2 regions of the Vibrio iocasae genome follow, and region 1 is predicted to be linked to the other one. Evidence: riboswitches for the same ligand, from Rfam matches in the RefSeq annotation. Region 1 holds a riboswitch; the other holds the start of a gene.
The links. Region 1 has a riboswitch for cobalamin ahead of SNR28_RS25825 (TonB-dependent receptor). Riboswitches for the same ligand answer to the same signal wherever they lie in the genome.
Positions count from the first base shown of each region.

Region 2: it holds a riboswitch for cobalamin, as region 1 does, so the genes downstream of both, SNR28_RS03435 (sirohydrochlorin cobaltochelatase) here and SNR28_RS25825 (TonB-dependent receptor) in region 1, are expected to answer to the same signal.

Region 1 covers NZ_CP145311.1:3,473,680-3,481,367, reverse strand. The annotation lists gene trmA (tRNA (uridine(54)-C5)-methyltransferase TrmA) at 200-1,309, opposite strand; cobalamin riboswitch at 1,480-1,698, shown strand; gene SNR28_RS25825 (TonB-dependent receptor) at 1,736-3,676, shown strand; gene murI (glutamate racemase) at 3,790-4,596, shown strand; gene SNR28_RS25815 (RNA recognition motif domain-containing protein) at 4,565-5,020, opposite strand; rRNA gene SNR28_RS25810 (16S ribosomal RNA) at 5,601-7,152, shown strand; tRNA gene SNR28_RS25805 (tRNA-Ile) at 7,223-7,299, shown strand; tRNA gene SNR28_RS25800 (tRNA-Ala) at 7,397-7,472, shown strand.
Region 2 covers NZ_CP145310.1:752,786-760,473, reverse strand. The annotation lists gene SNR28_RS03455 (sigma 54-interacting transcriptional regulator) at 1-716, shown strand, start outside; gene SNR28_RS03450 (hypothetical protein) at 787-990, opposite strand; gene SNR28_RS03445 (glycerol dehydrogenase) at 1,131-2,213, opposite strand; gene SNR28_RS03440 (acetate/propionate family kinase) at 2,285-3,469, opposite strand; cobalamin riboswitch at 3,924-4,113, shown strand; gene SNR28_RS03435 (sirohydrochlorin cobaltochelatase) at 4,228-5,208, shown strand; gene SNR28_RS03430 (ABC transporter ATP-binding protein) at 5,217-6,149, shown strand; gene SNR28_RS03425 (ABC transporter permease) at 6,142-6,879, shown strand; gene SNR28_RS03420 (FecCD family ABC transporter permease) at 6,876-7,688, shown strand, end outside.

The sequences.
Region 1 (7,688 bases):
TTACCATCTGTGGCGAGAGGCTTGCAATAATGGCTTGATTCATAAACGATATATTTGAATGTGAGACTCGAATTGATTCAAGGTGCTTAACTTAGCTTTTACTAGGGCAGGGGGATTGAAATTATAGAATAATTGAATGCCCCGTACCCCGAGCCGTACCCGGGGTGGAATTTATAATGCCTTGTTTCGTGCTAGTTCCTTATTTTATAGGCTCTAGCAGTACGCCCGCCTCCATATGGTGGGTGTATGGGAACTGATCAAACAGAGCGAATCGTTTGATTGCGTGTGTTTCTTTAAGAATGTCTAGATTGTCTTTTAGTGTCTCAGGGTTACATGAGATATATAGAATACGCTCGTACCCCTGAACCATTTTGCATGTATCGATATCCATCCCTGCACGAGGTGGATCGACAAAAATGGTATTGCAGTTGTAGCTTTTAAGATCAATGTTCTGTTGCTTTAGACGACGAAACTCTCGTTTACCTTCCATTGCTTCGGTAAACTCTTCCGCAGACATGCGAATGATTTGTACATTTTCAATGTTGTTGGCTGCGATATTGTATTGAGCAGAATCGACTGATGGCTTAGCTAGCTCTGTTGCCAGTACACGCTCAAAGTTCTGAGCTAAAGCTAGTGAGAAGTTTCCATTACCACAGTACAGCTCTAGAAGATCGCCTTTACTCTCGTTAGTGCAATCTATCGCCCACTCCAGCATTTTCTGTGCTACTTCACCATTAGGTTGAGTAAAACTGTTTTCGACTTGTTGGTAGATATAAGGTTGGCCATTAACATTCAGCTTTTCAACAACGAAATCTCTGTCGAGAACGATCTTCATCTTACGAGCGCGACCAATAAGGTTCAGGTTAAACCCTTCCGATTCTAACTGCGCTTTTAGGTTTTTTGCATCTTCAGTCCACTGCTCGTCAAGCTGGCGGTGGTATAACAGTGATACAAGGATTTCACCACTGAGTGTGGATAGAAAATCTACCTGAAATAGTTTTTTACGAAGCGACTCTTTATCTTTAACCAGCTCTACTAATTTAGGCATCAAGTCGTTGATTAGTTTGCTTGCCGCCGGGAATTGGTCAACTCGATACTTTTCGCGAGTTTCCTGATTGAACATGATGTAATAAAGGTCATCACCTTCATGCCAAACTCGAAACTCCGCACGCATTCGGTAATTCTTCTCTGGTGATTCATATACCTCAAGCTCGGGAACACCATATTCGGAAAACAGCTCATTCATACGAAGCTTTTTTTCTTCTAGTTGTTCTTGATAACTTTGAGGGTTCATTTCAGGAATTGCCATATCGTTGCCTTACTCATTCGCACGGAGAGCGCAGATTTTATTCAATAGCAGGAGCATGTCCAGCTTTGTGTTGCTTTATTTAAAGTGTAATTCGATATACGCATGTATTATGACGATTTTTTATTATAGGAGGTTAACTTTCTATCTAGACACTTAATCAGTGAATAGATAGTATTTTCCCGATTGCTGATAGCGATGCTTTATATAAATCATTTGCATTACAGGGAATCCGGTGTAATTCCGGAACTGACGCGCAGCGGTAATAGAGAACGAACATCTTAGGTTAAAAGCCAAACACTGCTTGAATAAAGTGGGAAGTGAGATGCTAGGTAGTACGTGTTGTATTGAGCTCTTAAGTCCGAATATCTGACAGCAACGTTAAGTATAAAAATACTTGGAAAATTCTACGCGATTTAGGGAATTACAATGCGAAAATCATCTATAGCGATAGCAGTGGCATCGCTTCTTTCTTATACCTCATTTTCATACGCGCAAAACTCAGCTTCAGATGAAGAAACGATTGTCGTGTTTGGAAGAAGTGAAAATGTAAACTCTGTTTCAGATATTGCATCTAATATCGTTGTCATCGGTCAGGAAGAAATAAAAGCCAGTGGCGCGACCTCATTGTCTTCGTTGCTCCGTAGTCGAGCCGGTATCCAGATCTCTGACTCAAACTCAGGCCCTACGATAGCAATGAGGGGCTTCTCTGGTAGCCAAGCAGCACACAACACTCTAATCCTTGTTGATGGAAGAAAGCTTAACAAGCCAGATTTATCCGCCCCACAACTTTCTTCAATCCCGCTCAACCAAATAGAAAGCATTGAAGTAGTATCGGGTAGCTCTGGTGTTCTTCACGGTGATCAAGCTGTCGGTGGTATTATTAATATCATCACTAAAAAAGGTGGTGAAGTCACAGAGCTAAATGCATCTTTGGGAAGTAATAGCGCTTATGGTGGTGGAATTAATCTGTCCCGACAGATATCTGATACATGGAGTTATTCTTTATCTGTTAGTCAGGATAGTGATGAGAATTATCGGGATCATAATGACCGCGATACAGCGATGCTTCTGGCTCGTATCGACTATGCAGAACAAGATGAAGCTTTTTATACAGAATTCAGCTACTACGATAATTACCGTCAGTATGCAGGTAGCCTGTCAAAAACTAAATTCGAAGAAAATCCAAAGCAGGTGAACCCTGCAAACGCAAACGACTATGCTCATGAAATAACAAAGGCAGCTCGATTGGGTTATAAGCGTGATATCAATAAAGATTGGCTGGCTAAAGCGGATTTAAGTTTTGATGACACTTCCATAAACAGTATTGGTTGGGGCTCAAAAAGAGAAATAGATAGCATTCAACAAGCTGTTCAACTTCAGGCTGAAAGAGCTTTGTCAGTAGATGCAGGGAGGGGCAACCTCTTAGTTGGTCTGGATATTGGCCATTCCGACTATGACGCATCAACCAGAAAAAATAAGCAACTAATGTCTAGCTTATACTCTCAGATAAATTACCCCGTATCCAATAGCGTTACTCTTATTGGTGGCGGCCGCTACTCTAAAGTAGAAGACGATATTAAAGATTCGTCCACTTATGCTGGTGGAGCGACTCTCAAAGAGGATGCAACAGCACTAGAGCTCGGGGCAAATATCAAACCAAACGACAATACACGTTATTATGTTCGTGCAGAAAGCAACTTTCGTTTTGCTAAAGTTGATGAGCAAGCTTATACGTCTCCAGGGGTTGCTGGATTGAAACCACAAACTGGTGTTTCGATAGAAACGGGTGTTGACTATATCTGGGACGACTATTCAGTTAAATTTGATATATACAACTTAAAGCTTGAAGACGAAATAGTTTTCGACTCCAGTGCAGAGAAACCCGTGGGCGGTAACTTTTCCGGGGCGAATGTAAACTCTGATCCTACAGAAAGGTTTGGTGGAACATTCTACTTCGATGCCTATGTCACGGAAGAGCTAATGCTTGGTGCCGAGTATAGCTATGTAAATGCGGAATACAGCAAAGGTGACAACAAAGGAAATGATATTCCTTGGGTAGCAAGTCATTCAGGTAGAAGCTTTGCTAACTACGATTTAACTTTTAACTGGAAGCTGTTCGCAGAAGCCGTTTACGTCGGTGAGAAATATGAAAATGGCGATAGTGGTAATGTAAACGACAAGTTAGATGCATACTGGCTTGGAAATTTGGCGCTTTCCTATATTAACGAATCATTTCAGGCAAATCTGAGGGTTGATAATATAGCGGATGAAAAATATGCAGATTTTGTAAGCTATTCCAGTTTTGGTTCAGGGTACTACGTGGGGCATGGAAGAGAAGTTAACTTAAGTGTCTCTTACTCATTTTAAATAAACAGTTATAGGGGGTCGGAGTATTTCGGCTCCCTGTTGTTCAATAGCTGACTTGCTAAGTTGTCGAACAGTAGTATCATCGTGGGAAATTTCTTAGCTTCCTTTTAATCTTGTCAAATCTAGCCCAAACTTCCTCTAAAGTTTTAATCTTCGACTCTGGTGTCGGTGGCCTTTCTGTCTACAAAGAAATAAAAAGATTGCTGCCAAATTTAGAGTACATATATTTATTTGACAATGAAGCTTACCCATATGGTGAGCTACCCAAAGATGTGCTCATCTCTCGTGTCGAAAAGCTGGTGGTTAAAGCGGTCAAGCAAGAAGGTGTGGATTTGGTCGTTATTGCCTGCAATACAGCGAGTACTATCGTTTTACCAGTACTGAGGAAGGTGTTAGATATTCCGGTTGTTGGTGTTGTTCCTGCAATAAAGCCTGCTAGTCTTATCGCACATACAGCAGTTGGCCTGATAGCAACGCCCGCTACGGTTAATAGAGAATACACACACCAGCTAATAGAAAGCTTCGCTTCAGCTATGCCTGTTGAGCTACTTGGAACAACCAGGTTAGTTGATATGGCAGAAGAAAAGCTTTGCGGAAAAAAAGTCGATTTGGATGAGCTAAAGGAAGTACTTTCTCCGCTAGTGAACAAAATCGATGTTGCTGTACTTGGTTGTACTCATTTTCCACTATTAAGAGAAGAGATAAATCAGGTGTTTAATGAGCGAGTTGTTTTGATCGATTCTGGTGAAGCGATAGCACGGAGAGTTAAGTCTTTGTTACCCGTAATTGTAGGTCAGAGAAGTCATACCCGATTTAAGATATTTTGTAGTGCAGCTTTAACGGATAAAGCTGCACTAAACAGAGCTGTAGAAAAACTTAACTTTGCTCCTATTGAGATGCTTCCGATTCAGGATGTTTAGGATCGTTTGCAATACGCACTTTCAAGGTTCTCTGCATATAGTCGTTGTCATTTAATGCATTGATTGCTGTTTCAGCATCTGTACTTGCCATAACAACAAAACCAAACCCTCTCCTTTTCCCTGTGCGTTTGTCTTTCATTAGCCTTACAGCGAATACTTCTCCATGTTCAGAAAAGAGCTCACGAACGTTCGACTCGTTAGCCTTATATGGCAGATTGCCCACATATAGAGTTTTAGTTGATGGCTTGCCTTTTTCTTTCTTGTCTGTAGAGGAGTTAGAAAGTGAAAGAACGAAAGAAGTAGCGGCTACGCCAATGATGAATGAAATTGATGGTAAAGGTTGCTCTGGTGAAATCATGTAGAAGATAGCCGCACCAAGAACAGCTAAAGCAACCAGTAGAACAGTAGATTTTTTAGAGTTCATATAAGAATACAACTTTTAATAGTTAAATTAAGGATTAACGTTATTAACATAACGAACACATGAATCTTACGTTTATCCACATATGAATGCCAATGTAATGGTGTGACCGCCTTCAAATGTTGAAATTTTATCCAATAAACAAGGTATTGATTGTTTTTCCAACGCTTGGAAAAAAAATTGAAAAAAGATCTTGCACTAAAAAAGATCCTCCCTATAATGCCGCATCACCGACACGGAGTGAGGCGCTAGTCACACTTTGAGTTAGGAAAGAGAAAAAAGATTTTTTAAAAAGATCTTGACTCAACAAAACGGAAGCGTAGAATACGCATCCCTAACTGAGCCGCTAAATGGCTAAGTTAAATTGCTCTTTAACAATTTAAACCTATCAATCTGTGTGGGCACTCGTTGATGATAATCTAAAAAGATTTATCAATGAACTGAGTGACCAAACGAAATAACTTTATGTTATTCGGCACAGTCAATTCATTATCGTTCTGTTGGAACGATAATAGCTTTGAAATTACTTATGTAGTTTTGAAGTCAGTATTCATTGAGCCGCATCTTAGATGCAAAAAAACTTTAATTGAAGAGTTTGATCATGGCTCAGATTGAACGCTGGCGGCAGGCCTAACACATGCAAGTCGAGCGGAAACGACTTAACTGAACCTTCGGGGAACGTTAAGGGCGTCGAGCGGCGGACGGGTGAGTAATGCTTAGGAAGTTGCCCGGTAGAGGGGGATAACCATTGGAAACGATGGCTAATACCGCATACTCTCTTCGGAGCAAAGTGGGGGACCTTCGGGCCTCACGCTATCGGATACGCCTAAGTGAGATTAGCTAGTTGGTGAGGTAAGAGCTCACCAAGGCGACGATCTCTAGCTGGTCTGAGAGGATGATCAGCCACACTGGAACTGAGACACGGTCCAGACTCCTACGGGAGGCAGCAGTGGGGAATATTGCACAATGGGCGCAAGCCTGATGCAGCCATGCCGCGTGTGTGAAGAAGGCCTTCGGGTTGTAAAGCACTTTCAGCAGTGAGGAAGGTGGTGAGTTTAATACGCTCATCATTTGACGTTAGCTGCAGAAGAAGCACCGGCTAACTCCGTGCCAGCAGCCGCGGTAATACGGAGGGTGCGAGCGTTAATCGGAATTACTGGGCGTAAAGCGCATGCAGGTGGTTAATTAAGTCAGATGTGAAAGCCCGGGGCTCAACCTCGGAAGGCCATTTGAAACTGGTTAACTAGAGTACTGTAGAGGGGGGTAGAATTTCAGGTGTAGCGGTGAAATGCGTAGAGATCTGAAGGAATACCGGTGGCGAAGGCGGCCCCCTGGACAGATACTGACACTCAGATGCGAAAGCGTGGGGAGCAAACAGGATTAGATACCCTGGTAGTCCACGCCGTAAACGATGTCTACTTGGAGGTTGTTCCCTTGAGGAGTGGCTTTCGGAGCTAACGCGTTAAGTAGACCGCCTGGGGAGTACGGTCGCAAGATTAAAACTCAAATGAATTGACGGGGGCCCGCACAAGCGGTGGAGCATGTGGTTTAATTCGATGCAACGCGAAGAACCTTACCTACTCTTGACATCTACAGAAGCCAGCGGAGACGCAGGTGTGCCTTCGGGAACTGTAAGACAGGTGCTGCATGGCTGTCGTCAGCTCGTGTTGTGAAATGTTGGGTTAAGTCCCGCAACGAGCGCAACCCTTATCCTTAATTGCCAGCACTTCGGGTGGGAACTTTGGGGAGACTGCCGGTGATAAACCGGAGGAAGGTGGGGACGACGTCAAGTCATCATGGCCCTTACGAGTAGGGCTACACACGTGCTACAATGGCGCATACAGAGGGCTGCTAGCTTGCGAGAGTCAGCGAATCCCAAAAAGTGCGTCGTAGTCCGGATTGGAGTCTGCAACTCGACTCCATGAAGTCGGAATCGCTAGTAATCGTAGATCAGAATGCTACGGTGAATACGTTCCCGGGCCTTGTACACACCGCCCGTCACACCATGGGAGTGGGCTGCAAAAGAAGTAGGTAGTTTAACCTTCGGGGGGACGCTTACCACTTTGTGGTTCATGACTGGGGTGAAGTCGTAACAAGGTAGCCCTAGGGGAACCTGGGGCTGGATCACCTCCTTAACGATATAGATTGTGCATTGATGAGTGTTCACACAGATTGATTAGGTTTAGAAAGTAAAGAAGCAAACGTGGGTCTGTAGCTCAGGTGGTTAGAGCGTTCGCCTGATAAGCGAGAGGTCGGTGGTTCAAGTCCACTCAGACCCACCAATTTTACTTTATGCTGCGTTATGAAGCTCGTCGTGTAGTGAACTACACTTCCTCACTTCATGCCTTGCCTAAAGCAAAATAAGCAACACCACTAGATGGGGCTATAGCTCAGCTGGGAGAGCGCCTGCCTTGCACGCAGGAGGTCTGCGGTTCGATCCCGCATAGCTCCACCATCTTTAAGCATTCTTGCGAGTGTGTTTAAAAATGGTTTCGAAAGAAATCTTTGCTCTTTAACAATTTGGAAAGCTGACGAATAACAACAATCCCCATATCTTCGGATATGCGTTGTTATTCAATTAAAAGTTCTCAAATCCTATGTCTTTTAAAGATATAGGTACCAACACACATTCAAGTGTTCTTGGAATTTGAGTCCGGCAAAATCGAGTCTG
Region 2 (7,688 bases), on a different replicon from region 1:
CTGAATTATTTGGTCACACCAAAGGCGCATTTACGGGAGCGGACAGAGCCCGAGCGGGTTTGTTTGAAGAGGCGAATGGCGGCACTATTTTTCTGGATGAAATAGGCGAAATCAGCGCTAGTATGCAAGTCAAACTGTTGCGGGTGATTCAAGAAAAGGAGATCAAGCGCATTGGTGAAAACATTCCACGAAAACTGGATGTAAGAATCATTGCTGCCACAAACCGCAACCTGAACGATGAGGTCGCTAAAGGCCATTTTCGACAAGACCTTTTCTACCGTTTACGTGTTATTGAACTCAAAGTGCCACGCCTTTCAGAAAGACGCGAAGACATTCTTCCCATTGCGAATCTGTTCCTCCACCGACTGAGCGTCGATATGAATCGGCCCATTATTGGTTTGTCTCGTTGCGCGATAAAACAGCTCATGGATTACCAATGGCCCGGTAATGTCCGAGAGTTAACTAATGCTATTGAATATGCGGTTGCCCTATGTCGGGGAGAGTGGATTGAAACTGACGACCTTCCGCCAGAGCTGACTACTGTAAAAGAGACGCAACATACCTCAAACCCTCTAATGCCTATGGAGGCAGTTGAAAGGCAACATATATTAGCCGCGCTCGACTATCACAATGGGGACAAGCACGCCACAGCAGATGGGCTAGGTATTGCGCTCTCTACGCTTTATCGTAAGCTTTCGCTGTATCAGATAAGTTGAGAGAAAGTCTGGTTAATTAATAACAGCCATATTTTTTGGGGCAATAGCTACATAAAGTGACGCAGGGCAATCACTTAAACGATGTCCTGCCGTTGTAAACTAACCTTGCATACTGAACCTGCTCTCGATAATCGCTATAGCTGTAGTTCTTCTCATAAACCATACCAAGCCAATCACCTTCCGGTCCGTATTCAACTTCCCCTGCGTAAGTTCCACGTGATTTTAAATCATCGACCACGCGTTTAAATTCTTCTCTTGCTTCTGCGCTATTCATCCTCAATCCTCCCTATGTGCTATCACCAGCATCTACACGACGCTTAGCACTAAATCGAAATGAAATCGGAGAATTTTATGCAAAAAAAAGGCCCAGATTGTACTGAACCTTTTTAGCATTTGTTGTCAATGAGTTAGCAATTAGAACAAGTCTGAGCCTAGACGGTCAGCGGCAAGAATTGCCGCAAGAACGCTTTCTGCGGTCACTTCAAACGGCATGTTATGGATGGTTTCACCTTCCGCTGTCGCCAGTTTAGCAACTTCATACAGCTTCTCTTTATCGATTTCCTTCACGCCCATCTCCGCAAGGTTAGTTGGAAGACCTACGCTAACGCAGAACTCGATAACTTCTTTGATCTCTTCTGCTGGTGCGTTCTCAAGAACCAACTGAGTGATCGTACCAAACGCTACTTTTTCACCATGGTATAGGTGGTGACACTCTTCAAGAAGCGTCAGACCGTTATGAATTGCGTGAGCTGCTGCAAGGCCACCACTTTCAAAACCAACACCACTTAGGAAGGTGTTTGCTTCTACAATGTTTTCTAGTGTTTTAGTTGATACACCTGCATCCGCAGCAGCTTTCGCAATGTAGCCCTGATCGATCAGCGTGTCATAACACAGACGAGCCAGAGTAAGTGCTGCGTTGGTCGTCAGGCCACCAGCCATGTTGCCAGCCTGAGCGGCCTTCGCGGCACGTGCTTCGAAGTAAGTTGCAAGCGCATCACCCATACCAGCCACAAGCAGACGTGTTGGTGCTTTAGAAATGATGTCAGTATCCATCAGAACCACATCCGGGTTACTTGGAAGCAGTAGGTACTCATCGAACACACCGTCTTCGGTGTAAAGAACAGATAGCGCACTACAAGGAGCATCTGTTGATGCGATAGTAGGAACGATAACGACTGGAAGATCTGCGTAGAACGCAACCGCTTTTGCTGTATCCAGTGTTTTACCGCCACCGACACCAACAATCATTTCACTGCCATACTCAGCGATCTTGCCTTTTAGTCTTTCTACTTCGACCTTAGAACATTCACCTTTAAACAGTTCAAAGTTAACTTCAACTCCTTGTGCTGCATAGCTGGTCGTTACTGCATCTTTTGTCAGACCCATTACAAAATCATCGGCAATAACCAGTGAGCGCTTGTTTGCGTAGTTTGCGATGTTCTTGATTGAGCCACTACCCTGAATGTACTTTCCAGGAGAAATAATGATGCTATCCATTGAATTTTCCTCTTTTAACTTTGTCGTTAAATCAATTAATTAAATAATAAAAATTGTCTACTTCTTAATGCTTACAACTTCTGACAGACCTCTCGGGCTATCATTAATTCTTCATTTGTATTGAGCACCAGAGTCGCAACCGTCGCGTCTTCAGTCTGGATGCAGGTGTCATTCGATTTGTTTTTAGCGGCATCAATTGCAATACCAAATGCAGAGAGCCCTTCGGTCACCTTGCTTCGAATCAATCTTGAGTTTTCGCCGATACCACCAGTGAAAATAAGTGCATCGATTCCACCCATCTGAACCATATAACTACCCACAAAATGGCGGATTCTGTCGACAAACATGTCCAATGCCAGTTGCGCCTTCAAATTGCCTGATTCCGCGGCCAGTTCTACTTCGCGGCAATCATTAGAAAGCTGAGAGATACCTAACAAACCAGACTCTTTGTTGAAAATGTCCTGAACCTCTTCATAGCTGGTCTCAAGCTTGCCTTGCAGATAACCCGATATAGAAGGGTCAATGTCACCACATCGGGTTCCCATCATGATTCCGGCTAAAGGAGTAAAGCCCATAGAAGTGTTAACCGATTCACCGCCGTCGATGGCACAGATGCTCGCACCACTGCCAAGGTGGCAACTGACGATTTTTAACTCTTCCAGTGGTTTGTTGAGTTGCTGCGTGCACAACTGTGCTACGTATCCGTGGCTGGTACCATGGAAGCCATAACGACGAATTTTATGCTGCTGGTATAACTCATACGGTATGGCATACAAGAAATGTTCTGGCTTCATTGTCTGGTGAAACGCAGTGTCAAACACAGCAACATTGCAGACATCCGGTAAGATTCGTTTAATCGCTTTAATGCCGGTTACATTTGCCGGGTTGTGGAGCGGTGCCAGTTCAATTTGGTTCTCAATCTCTTTTAGGACTTCATCGGTCACAACGGTCGCCTGGCTAAAACGCTCTCCGCCGTGGGCGACTCGATGCCCTACCCCAGTAATGTCTTTAAGATCAGCAACAATACCTAGTTCAGTTAACGATGTTAGCAAGCCATCAATGGCTGATTCATAGTCTAATATTGGTTTATATTGTGTGAACTCATGGCCCTCTCCGTATTTAACTGAGAATGCCGCGTCCTGCTTACCAATTTTATCTATTATCCCTTTTGCAATTACCTGTTCATTAGGCATTTCAAAAAGTTGAAATTTAATTGTTGAACTGCCTGCATTAACAGCCATTACAATATTACTCATCACTCCCTCGATATATTTAATTTATTTGTCTATTTCTTATAAACAATGATCAATTCAGGGTTACCAATATATCAATGATGGATAAAAATATTTCGCTGACTAAATCATACAACGATGGTAATAAATTACGCCCCATGCAAATATATTGTCATACCCCACAGCACCACGACCCAACCAACCTCCACAAAACATAAGGTTAGACAGCAACACCACAAGTTTTTGACTATTCAAACATTAAGAATTCATTGTCATTTAGGATTTTGGGAACTGTGATTAATAACAAATAATTACTATGCGAAGTGTGAATTTTAACCACGTAAAATGAGAGGCATTATCAATAAAGCAGTAAGTAATAAATTTATCTGCAATGGTAATATATTTATCATCAGCGAAATATTTTTATTAAATAACCATTTTTTGATTTTAATCACGGTTGATTAAATAAAGTTTAATGCATTATATTAACGCTTCAGGTGCTATGCTTTATGCATTCGCTTAATAGGGAATCAAGTTAAATTCTTGAGCTGTGCCCGCAACTGTAATTGGTGAGTCTTCAAATATAAGCCACTGGAGAAATCTGGGAAGGGAGTTTGTAAGGCGTAGACCCAAGAGCCAGGAGACCTGCCTGAATGTGTGTGGATTTCTTCCACCTAACGAGCGGGTTACTCGTGGTACATAAGCACACCTTTGCTAATGCCCGATGTTCATCCCGTAAGAGTTTACAAGCCTATGTTGGATCTAACTTACGGAACACTATAATGCTAAAACAAATTTCAACTTCTCTTTTACTAGGCGCTATTGCTGCAGCGCCTTTTGCTCAGGCATCTGATGCTAAACCAGAAGAAGCTAAAACCGCTATTGTTCTTGCCGCATTTGGCACGACTTATGACACCGCGGTTGGTTCTCTAATCGGTATTCAGGAAGAAGTAGAACAGGCGTATCCGAACACGCCTGTTCGTTTCGCTTTTACTTCTAATATTATCCGCAAAATCTGGCATCAAAGAGACTCTGATCAAGCGTACAAAGATGCCCACCCTGACATCCCGGCTAGCTTCTACGATGTAAAAAATATTCTGGGTACTCTGGCTGACCTTCAGAACGAAGGTTATAAAAACATCGTCGTTCAAACGACGCTTCTTACCCACGGTGAAGAGTTCATCGATCTTAAAGCGTATACCGATGCACTTAGCTCTATAGAAACCATCAAGCAGAAATGGAAGCCTTTCCATACCATCACTATTGGCCGCCCTTTAATGGGAACATGGGGTAAAGATTACGAGTATCGTCAGGACCTCGAAAAGCTAACCGTTGCGCTGAAAAGCGACGTTGAACTGGCTAAGAAAAACAATTCCGCTCTTGTCTACATGGGACACGGTAATGACCACCTCTCGACAGGCCTGTACTATGAACTGGGCGAGATGATGAATGAAGCTTACCCAGAAGTGAAAACATATGTAGGTCTTGTAGAAGGGCATCCTGGTTTCGATAAGATACTGGCCGATATGAAAAAAGATGGTGTTAAAAAAGTTACTGCCAAACCACTGATGGTCGTTGCTGGAGACCACGCAACTAACGATATGGCTGGTGATGAAGAAGATTCATGGAAAGTGATGCTTTCTAATGAAGGCATCAAAGTAACACCAGTCCTAGAAGGCCTTGGTAGCAACGATGCTATCCAAAAGATCTATCTTCAGCATCTGGTTGACGCAGCAAACGATGCAAAACTGGCGCTTAAGTAGGTAATGAAGTGAACGCAACCTCAGTTCCAAATAACACAGCATCAAAACCAGACACAGTATCCATACAAGTTGCTGTCTCGAATGAGGATGCGTTTATCGAAGTCCGGTCTCTTACCCGAAATTTTGGTAAGAGCCGGGCGGTTGATAACATGAGTTTTTCCCTTAAAAAAGGAGAAATTTGTGCCTTTCTCGGCCCTAACGGTGCCGGAAAGACCACAACGATAAAAATGCTCACCGGCCTGCTAGAGCCAGACTCGGGCAAAATTTTGTATGAAAGTCAGGAAAACCGTTCCGACAGACATGAACTAAGACGTTTAATTGGTGTTGTACCTCAACACAACAATATCGACAGAGAACTCACCCCTGCCGAAAACCTCCGTGTTCATGGGCTTTTGTACAAAATGCGAGGCAAAGACCTCGAACAAGCCATTGAAGAGAGTCTGGAGTTTGCTGGCCTGCAAGATCATAAAGAAAAACCATCAGGAAAACTCTCTGGCGGCATGAAGCGCAAGCTAGTGATCGCCAGAGCCCTGATGCACAAACCTAAAATCCTCTTTCTGGATGAACCTACCGTAGGGCTCGATCCCCACAGTCGCAGGAAGATGTGGTCTTTCCTGAATAAAATCAATCAGGAACGTAAGTGCACCATATTCCTGACTACCCACTATATTGAGGAAGCAGAACGTCTATCGGAAAGAGTTATTTTTATCGATAGCGGCAAAATCATAACAGAGGGAACCGCGGACACTCTGAAACAACAGCTCGGTCAATGTGTGTTGGATATTGAGTCAGAGGAGTTCACCCAGGAATTTTTTGATGACAGAGAGCAAGCACTTAAAAGGCTATCTCAAATTACACACGCCCCTGTAAGCATCAGGGAGACAACACTGGAAGACGTATTCCTTCATTTAACAGGAAAGAGGTTAGTCAAAAATGCTTGATGGTGTTGTAGGTATCTACTACCGGGAGTGTACTGTTCTCCGAAAAAAGCTAGTGCGAGTGGTTCTGGCAGCAGCCGTGCCACCGTTTCTTTATTTAATGGCCTTTGGCTACGGTGTCGGCAAGGGAACCAGTGTCGAGGGGCTGGACTACCTGACTTTCCTTCTGCCCGGCCTGCTTGCCATGTCAAGCATGAACCACAGCTACAATATCGCTACCGAGATAAACATCAGCCGTTTCTACTTAAAAATATTTGAAGAGTATCTGCTCTCTCCCAATCAGCGCTGGCAGATCGTGCTGGGTGAAGTCGCTTACGGTGTAACCAAGGGCATGATTCCAGTTGTAGTCGTCTCTGTTTACAGTGTGATTTGCGGAATTTCACTGCATTTTGGTATCCAGTTTTTGCTCGCTTTGGTCCTTCATCTGATCGCTTTTGCACTCATTGGCTTGATTGTCTCTCTGAAAATGAAGAACCACAGAGATCAGGCGACAATGAACTCATTTGTTATTACACCAATGATGTTCCTTTCAGGCACATTCTTCCCTGTCGATCAAATGCCGCTGTTTATTCAGTGGCTGGCAAAGCTGTCGCCTTTGACTTACAGCGCAGACTTGATCCGCTCATCCCTGCTAAATTCACCGTTTAACTATTCGTCTTTAGGAATATTACTGGTGCTAAACGTGGTATTGGTCTTTATCGCAACAAGAATTGTCTATAAGGTTGAAGCATGAAGTGGGGACTAGTTGGAATCTTCATAGTCGCCATGTTGTTGTCCATGTTAATTGGACCTAACTTCATCAACCCGTTAGACATGTCGGCAATTGAGTACAAAATTCTTACCGAGTTGCGAGTTCCTAGGGTACTGTTTTCAGCGGTTATCGGTGCAATGCTTGGGCTTAGTGGCAGCATCTACCAGCTCACGCTTAAAAACCCACTAGCAGATAGTTTCACTACAGGTGCCGCCTCGTCTTCAGCTTTGGGGGCCGTACTTGCTATCTCATTAGGTATGCCGGTTCATCTCATCTCTGTTTTCGCTTTTATCACTGGTATTAGTGGACTTGCCATGGTTTATCGAATGTCCCTGACCGGAGGGCGAATCAACCCGATCACCATGATTCTTGCTGGTGTGGTGATGAATGTGGTTTCCTCTGCTGTTATCAGCTTCTCTAAGTACTACTTTGAAGACTCATTAAACTCCATCGTCTACTGGCTGATGGGGGGAATATTTATGGTGAATGCAGAACGATTGATCATCTGTATTGTACTTTTTGCACTGGTCTTCGCTTATCTGCACCGAAACGCAATGAAGCTGAATATCCTAGCGCTCGATGAACATTCCGCGCAGAGCTTAGGCGTCAACGTTCACAGGCTACGATCAATTGTATTTATCGCCTCTACCCTGTTGGTGTCGGTAGCGGTTAGCTTTTCTGGCATCATCGGGTTTGTCGGCCTGATTGTCCCACACATTTCACGTAGCCTGTTTGGCAGCGATATGAAGCACAACATATTCTATTCAAGCCTGTTTGGTGCATTCTTGTTG